One region of the Hoeflea sp. CAU 1731 genome, then DNA from elsewhere that is predicted to be linked to it. Evidence: predicted binding sites of a transcription regulator. Region 1 holds the regulator's gene; the other holds the start of a gene.
What was found. Region 1 encodes PhoB, which activates phosphate uptake and scavenging genes when phosphate is short. Its sites were predicted from a motif close to TGTCATNNANCTGTCAT; they were not measured.

Region 1 (3,525 bases):
GATCGTCAGCCTCCCGGAATAAGAGAACGACGACGGCGTCCCGCAGTTCGTTTACGGCGCGCGCAGCCAGTCCGCGCCCGGTCATGCGCACCAGCGGGGCGACCGCTCTCAAAGCGGATATCATCGCAGACGCCGTGACCAATCTGGATACGAGGCCTGTCGAGGACGTTGTCGTTCCGATATCCAAGAGACTGGTGCTGACGGAACTGACCGAGCGGACCTGCAAATGGCCGATCGGCGATCCGCTGCAGGAGGGCTTCTATTTCTGCGGCAGCGACTGCGAGGAATCAGGCCCGTACTGCTCCTATCATTCCAAGCTGGCCTTCCAGCCAGCCGCTGATCGCCGCCGGTCGAAGAGCTGACCGGTCAAGGTCAAGCAGGCTCGCAATTCCATCACAGCATCCTGGCGCCTTTCGTCCCACGCTGCGTGAAGCGCAGCGTGGGACGATTGCTTATGTGGTCGCGTTTTTTTCTGTGTAATTACAATTAGTTAGACGGTTCTACCAGTTATCTGGCGTCCATCACTACCGTTCGCCGACACTGGCTTTGTTTCGGGAATTGGCAGTTTCGGCTTCGATTTGGCTTTGTTTCGGGATTCTGGAACCATACGGCAAATCTGGCTTCGTTTCGGGAAACGCTGTTTTGGCTCCAACTTGGCTTTGTTTCGGGAAAAGCCATTATTGGCAATCCCAAGCCGCGACCCAGTTGCAAAGGCTCAAGACCGGAAAGCTGTTATAACACAAACGTCCAAAAAAAGCAGCCGCCAAACACACGGGCTGCAGTGAAGGGCGGTCAGTTTTCCAGCGAGTAGCCGGCGCCGCGGACGGTGCGGATGACGTCTTTCATATTGGCGAGGTTGAGCGCCTTGCGCAGCCGTCCGACATGGACGTCGACCGTGCGTTCGTCGACATAGATGTCGTGACCCCACACGCCGTCCAGCAATTGGGACCGCGAGAAGACCCTCGTCGGCGACGCCATGAAAAACTCGAGCAGGCGAAACTCGGTCGGACCCAGCTTGATTTCGCGGCCCTTGCGATAGACGCGATGGGTTTCGCGGTCCAGCTCGATATCGCCGCTCTTGAGCAGAGTGGAAATCGCTTCCGGCTTTGCCCGGCGCAGAAGCGCGCGCACACGCGCCATGAGTTCCGGCGTGGAGAACGGTTTCACCACGTAATCATCGGCGCCTGTCGCAAGCCCGCGCACGCGCTCGCTTTCCTCGCCGCGCGCCGTGAGCATGATGATCGGCAGCCGCTCGGTCTCAGGCCGCACGCGCAGACGGCGGCACAGTTCGATACCGGAGAGGCCCGGAAGCATCCAGTCGAGGATCAGCAGATCCGGCAATCGTTCCTGCAGTTTCAGTTCGGCCTCGTCGCCGCGAAAGACGGTGTCCACGTCGTAGCCTTCCGCTTCCAGATTGTACCGGAGCAGAACGCTCAGCGCCTCTTCGTCTTCCACGACGGTAATTTGCGGTGCTATGCCCATGCCCTTGTCCTGACGCCGCCTTGTCTGGTGTTGCCTATTTTGCAGTTACCGAAACGGACGCCGTTTCGTCGTCCTTCGGACGCTCGGTATCCGGCTGTGCCCCGGTGGACATGTAGTATATCGATTCCGCGATGTTGGTGACGTGATCGCCGATCCGTTCGATGTTCTTGGCGCAGAACAGCAGATGCGTACAGGCCGTGATGTTTCGTGGATCTTCCATCATGTAGGTCAGCAATTCGCGGAACAGCGACGTGTATATGGCGTCGATTTCCTCGTCGCGCTCGCGCACGGCGGACGCCGCCTCCGGCGACCGGCTCGAAAACGCATCAAGCACTTCCTTGAGCTGGGTCAGAGCGAGTTCCGAGAGATGTTCAAGGCCGCGCACCAGCTTCTTCGGCTGCGCCAGACCTTCAACAGCGATGACCCGCTTGGCAATGCCCTTGGCCATGTCGCCGACACGTTCAAGGTCGGCGGCGATGCGGATCGATCCTATGATCTCGCGCAGATCCGAGGCCATCGGCTGACGCCGGGCAATTATCAGGACCGCCTTCTCGTCGATCTGTCGCTCTGCGTCGTCGACGATCAGATCGTCCGAAATAACCTTTTGCGACAGAGAGGCGTCGGAATTGACAAGCGCCCTGATCGATTCCTCAACCATACGCTCTGTCAGGCCGCCCATCTCCGAAATGCGCCGGACAAGATACTGCAGTTCCTCGTCATAGGACGACACCGTGTGCGCGGATGCTGCCGATACTTTTGATTCTTCGGGCATGATGATTTGCTTCCGTGTTGTGTCAGCCGAAACGACCGGTGATGTAATCCTGGGTCCGCTGGTCGTCCGGATTGGTGAACATATGATCCGTCGCGCCTTCCTCCACCAGATTGCCGAGGTGGAACATTGCGGTCCGTTGCGAGACGCGCGCCGCCTGCTGCATCGAGTGTGTGACGATCACGATCGTGTAGTTTTCCCGCAGTTCGTCGATCAGTTCCTCGACCTTCGCCGTGGCGATCGGATCGAGCGCGGAACATGGTTCGTCCATGAGGATCACCTCGGGACTGACGGCGATCGCCCTGGCGATGCAAAGACGCTGCTGCTGGCCGCCGGAAAGGCCGGTTCCGGGCTCATGCAGACGGTCCTTCACTTCTTCAAACAGACCAGCTTTTTGCAGGCTGGACTCGACGATCTCGTCCATATTGCTCTTGCCTGCCGCCAAGCCGTGAATGCGCGGACCGTAAGCGATATTTTCGTAGATCGATTTTGGAAAAGGATTTGGCTTCTGAAACACCATTCCGACGCTGGCGCGCAATTCCACGACATCGACGGACGGATCGTAGATATTTGCGCCGTCGAGAGTGATGTCTCCGGTGATCCGGCAAATATCAATGGTGTCGTTCATTCTGTTGAGACACCTGAGAAAGGTGGACTTTCCACATCCGGACGGGCCTATGAGCGCCGTTACCTGTTTCTCCCTGACATCCAGATCGACATCGAACAGGGCCTGTTTCTCCCCGTAGAAGACGCCGACCTTGCGGGCCTTCATCTTGACCGGGATGGCCGCATCCAGATTTTTGTTTACAGCCTTCTCAACAGCAGCTTCAGACATCATGTTCATCCTTACACCTCATATCGGTCAAATATACCGATCTTTCTTTCGTTTTGGTCCTTACCAGCGTCTTTCAAACCTGCTTCTCAGGAAGACCGCGAGACCGTTCATGAGAATGAGAAAGGCCAGCAGCACAAGAATTGCTGCGGAAGTCCGGGATACAAACCCGCGTTCGGGACTGTCGGCCCAGATATAGATCTGGGTCGGCAGGGCCGTGGAAGCTGAAAGTATACCTTCAGGTGGACTCGTGATGAAGGCGTTCATGCCGATCAGCAGCAGGGGAGCGGTTTCCCCCAGAGCCTGGGCAAGGCCGATGATCGTGCCCGTCATAATGGTGGGCATCGAAAGCGGAAGCATGTGATGCACGATTGATTCATGCTTGGATGCTCCGATCCCAAGCGCCGCTTCCTGGATCGAAGACGGCACCGACCGCAACGCG
Region 2 (3,525 bases), on a different contig from region 1:
GCCCTCATGCGGCGGGCCAACCTGCACGTCCGAGGCAAGCACCGGATCCGTGGGGGCGAGCACCGCGCCGAGCAGGATCGCGCCTGCGGCGGTCAGGCCCACAAAGCCGACGCCGAGAAAGGCGACGGCGAAAATTGTGAGCGGCATCGCGATCGCAAGCATTCGGAAGGTCGGCATCCATTTCCGCCAGGCGCCGATCCTGTCGATGCGCAAGCCGGCGCCGAACAGCGCGATGATGACGGCCAGTTCGCTGACCAGCTCCCACGGAAGCGGCGACTGACGCGGATCGGGGATCGTCGGCAATCCGGGGATGAGCAGGGTCGCGGCCGCGCCGAAGAGGATCATCAGCGGGGCGGCGGCCGGTTCGCGTTTCGAGACGAGGCGTGGCAGCCAGCGCGCCAGGATGACGATGACGCCGATGACGGCGAACGCGAGGTGATAGGGTTCAAGGGCGAAAAATTCGTGATTCTGCATACAATCATTCTGTGCGTCTGAGGGGGTCGTGCGCCCATTTCCCCTTCCTGAACGCGCCTGGACTGAAATGGTTGCGGATCAGTCGAGCAGGCCGCCCGGCGTGAACAGGTCGACGATCAGCGTATCGCGAGCGCGGAAGCCGGGAGGCGTCTTCTGGCGCGCGCTGTCCTGGATCAGTCGGGCAAACGCCACCGTTCGTCCGTCACGCGAAGCCCAGCCAACGAACCACCCGAAGGGCGTTCCCCGGACGACTTTGCCGTCAGGCCCACGCGGCAGACCGGCGCCGGTCTTGCCATAAAGCCGCCATCCGCCGGTGTGCAGGCCGTGATCCATGATCGCGGCGGTGTTTTCGACGGCGGACGCATTTACCGGCAGCCGCCCGCTGACGAGCTTGCGAAGGAAGGCGATCTGTTCGTCCGGCGCGATCTGCAGCGATGAGCTGAGCCAGGCCTGCGTCAGGCCGTTGTTCTTGCCCGGATCGCCGGACAGGTCGCGATTGCCGTAGTCAAAGGCGTCGACGTAGGCCTGGAAGCGCTCCGGGCCTAGCCTTTCTGTAATCCGTTGCGAATACCAGACGACGGAATATTGCATCCACCGGGCGGGCGTTGCGGGCTCGCGCCACTCCGGCCGCCAGTCGACATAGCCTTTGCGATATGGAAGTTCCGGCTCCTCTGGCGACTTCAGGACGCCGCTGTCGAAGCCCATCAGGGCGATGGCGATCTTGAAGGTCGAGGCCGGCGACATCCGGCCTGCGCAATCGCCCTCGCGCGCCAGTTCTGCGCCGTTGTCTGCCTCCACGACGAGGGTGCAGATCGTGTGTGTTTCAGCTCGGCCGGGCTCGACAGCGCAAAGAAGCAGGGTCAGGCTCAACAGGACAGGACGCAACATGATGGTTCACCGTTTTGATCGCGCCGGACCATCCGGCATTCGCAGCGCGGCGTCAATCTTGCCGCCGATAGTTGCGAAAGCTGGAAATACTGCCCGCTGCAGTCGAGTTTTCCAGGAAATATAAACAACCCCTTGTGACTACTGTCACCGAACTGTAGTTTTTCAGACGTAGGAGGAGCGGACCTTGCGAAATAGGTTCGTGAAACAACAGGGAGAATTCCTATGAAGAAACTGATCCTGTCGGCGATGCTTGCAAGCTCCGCCGCCGCGCTACCGATGCCCGCCATGGCGGCCACCGAAATCGAATTCTGGCACGCCTTTACCGGACGCCTCGGAGAACTGGTGGCCGAACAGGTCGAGACCTTCAACAACAGCCAGGACGACTATGTGGTCGTCGCCTCGCACAAGGGCAATTACTCCGAAACGCTGAACGCCGGCATCGCCGCCTTCCGCGCCGGTGAGCAGCCCGATATCCTGATGGTCTTCGAGGTCGGCACCGCGACGATGATGGGCGCCAAGGGCGCCGTCAAGCCAGTCTACGAGGTGATGGCGGAAGCCGGCGCCGATTTCGATCCGGACGCCTATATCGGCGCGGTGAAGGGCTACTACACCACGACCGACGGCGACATGCTGTCGCTGCCGTTCAACTCCTCGACGCCGGTTCTCTGGGTAAACCAGGACGCGCTGAAGGAAGCCGGCATCGACCCCGACGTCGATCTCTCCACCTGGGAGCAGGTGGGCGACGTGCTGGACAAGCTGAAGGCGGCCGGCCACGAGTGCCCGCTGACAACCGCATGGCAGAGCTGGATTCATCTCGAAAACCTGTCGGCCTATCACAACGTTCCCTTCGCCACGAAGGACAACGGCTTCGCCGGTCTCGACACGGAGCTGGCGTTCAACAGCCCGCTGCAGGTCAAGCACATCCAGACGATGGGCGACTGGGCCAAGGACGGCAAGTTCGTCTACAAGGGCCGCCGCAACGAAGGCGGCGCTGACTTCCGCTCCGGCGGTTGCGCGCTGTTCACCGAGAGCTCGGCCGGCTATGCGGGCATCAAGTCCGAAGCCGAATTCGACTTCGCCGTTCGCCCGCTGCCTTACTGGTCGGACGCCGAAGGCGCGCCTCAGAACACCATTATCGGCGGCGCGTCGCTGTGGGTGATGGAAGGCCAGGACCCGGCGGAGTATGAAGCTGTCGCCGCTTTCCTGAACTTCCTGTCGTCCACCGACATCCAGGCCAAGTGGCATCAGGACACCGGTTATCTGCCGATCACCAAGGCGGCCGGCGACAAGACAAAGGCCGATGGTTTCTACGATGAAAATCCGGGAACCGACATCGCGGTGATCCAGATGACGACGAACGAGCCGACCGCCAATTCGAAGGGCCTGCGTCTCGGCTCCTTCGACCAGATTCGCGGCATCATCGACGAGGAACTGGAAGGCGTTTGGTCGGGCGACAAGGACGCCCAGGCTGCTCTGGACAGCGCGGTGGACCGCGGCAACCAGCTGCTTCGCCGTTTCGAGCAGGCCAACAACTGATAATGCAGACATGGTTCCGGCGGCGGCGACAGATCGCCGCCGGAAACTGACCGGACCGGATCGGGGGACGACGAGGCGATGGAAAAGCGGGTGACTTTCAAGGGATGGACCCTGCCGCTCATTCTGATCTTCCCGCAAGTCCTGATCTCCGCCGTGTTCTTTTTCTATCCGGCGGGCGAGGCGATCTGGCAGTCGCTGTTCATTCCGGACCCCTTCGGCCTGTCGGCGCAATTCGTCGGCCTCGGCAATTTCGAATTTCTCTTCTCCGACAAATATTATCGCGCCTCCTTTGTCACGACGGCGATTTTCTCGACGCTGGTGACGCTCGTTTCCATGGTGCCGGCGCTGTTTCTCGCCGTGCTCGCCGACCGGCTGGTCAAGGGCGCAACGACCTATCGCACGCTGCTGATCTGGCCCTATGCGGTGGCGCCGGCGGTGGCCGGCGTGCTGTGGCTCTTCATGTTCAACACGCGCGTGGGCGTCGTGTCGTTTTATCTGAGCCAGCTCGGCTATGACTGGAACCATGTGCTCGACCAGACCGAAGCGATGGGGCTGGTGGTGCTTGCTTCCTCCTGGGGGCGCATCAGCTACAATTTCCTGTTCTTCTTCGCGGCCCTCCAATCGGTG

Region 2: ugpB (sn-glycerol-3-phosphate ABC transporter substrate-binding protein UgpB) is a predicted target of PhoB. The motif match lies at 1,505-1,521, and genes of this name have one in related genera.

Annotation. Positions count from the first base shown of each region.
Region 1 covers NZ_JBDQQS010000005.1:141,504-145,028, reverse strand. The annotation lists gene AAFN47_RS10285 (GcrA family cell cycle regulator) at 1-362, shown strand, start outside; gene phoB (phosphate regulon transcriptional regulator PhoB) at 793-1,476, opposite strand; gene phoU (phosphate signaling complex protein PhoU) at 1,517-2,254, opposite strand; gene pstB (phosphate ABC transporter ATP-binding protein PstB) at 2,277-3,095, opposite strand; gene pstA (phosphate ABC transporter permease PstA) at 3,147-3,525, opposite strand, start outside.
Region 2 covers NZ_JBDQQS010000009.1:167,895-171,419, forward strand. The annotation lists gene AAFN47_RS15960 (cation:proton antiporter) at 1-474, opposite strand, end outside; gene blaOXA (class D beta-lactamase) at 553-1,362, opposite strand; gene ugpB (sn-glycerol-3-phosphate ABC transporter substrate-binding protein UgpB) at 1,585-2,898, shown strand; gene ugpA (sn-glycerol-3-phosphate ABC transporter permease UgpA) at 2,977-3,525, shown strand, end outside.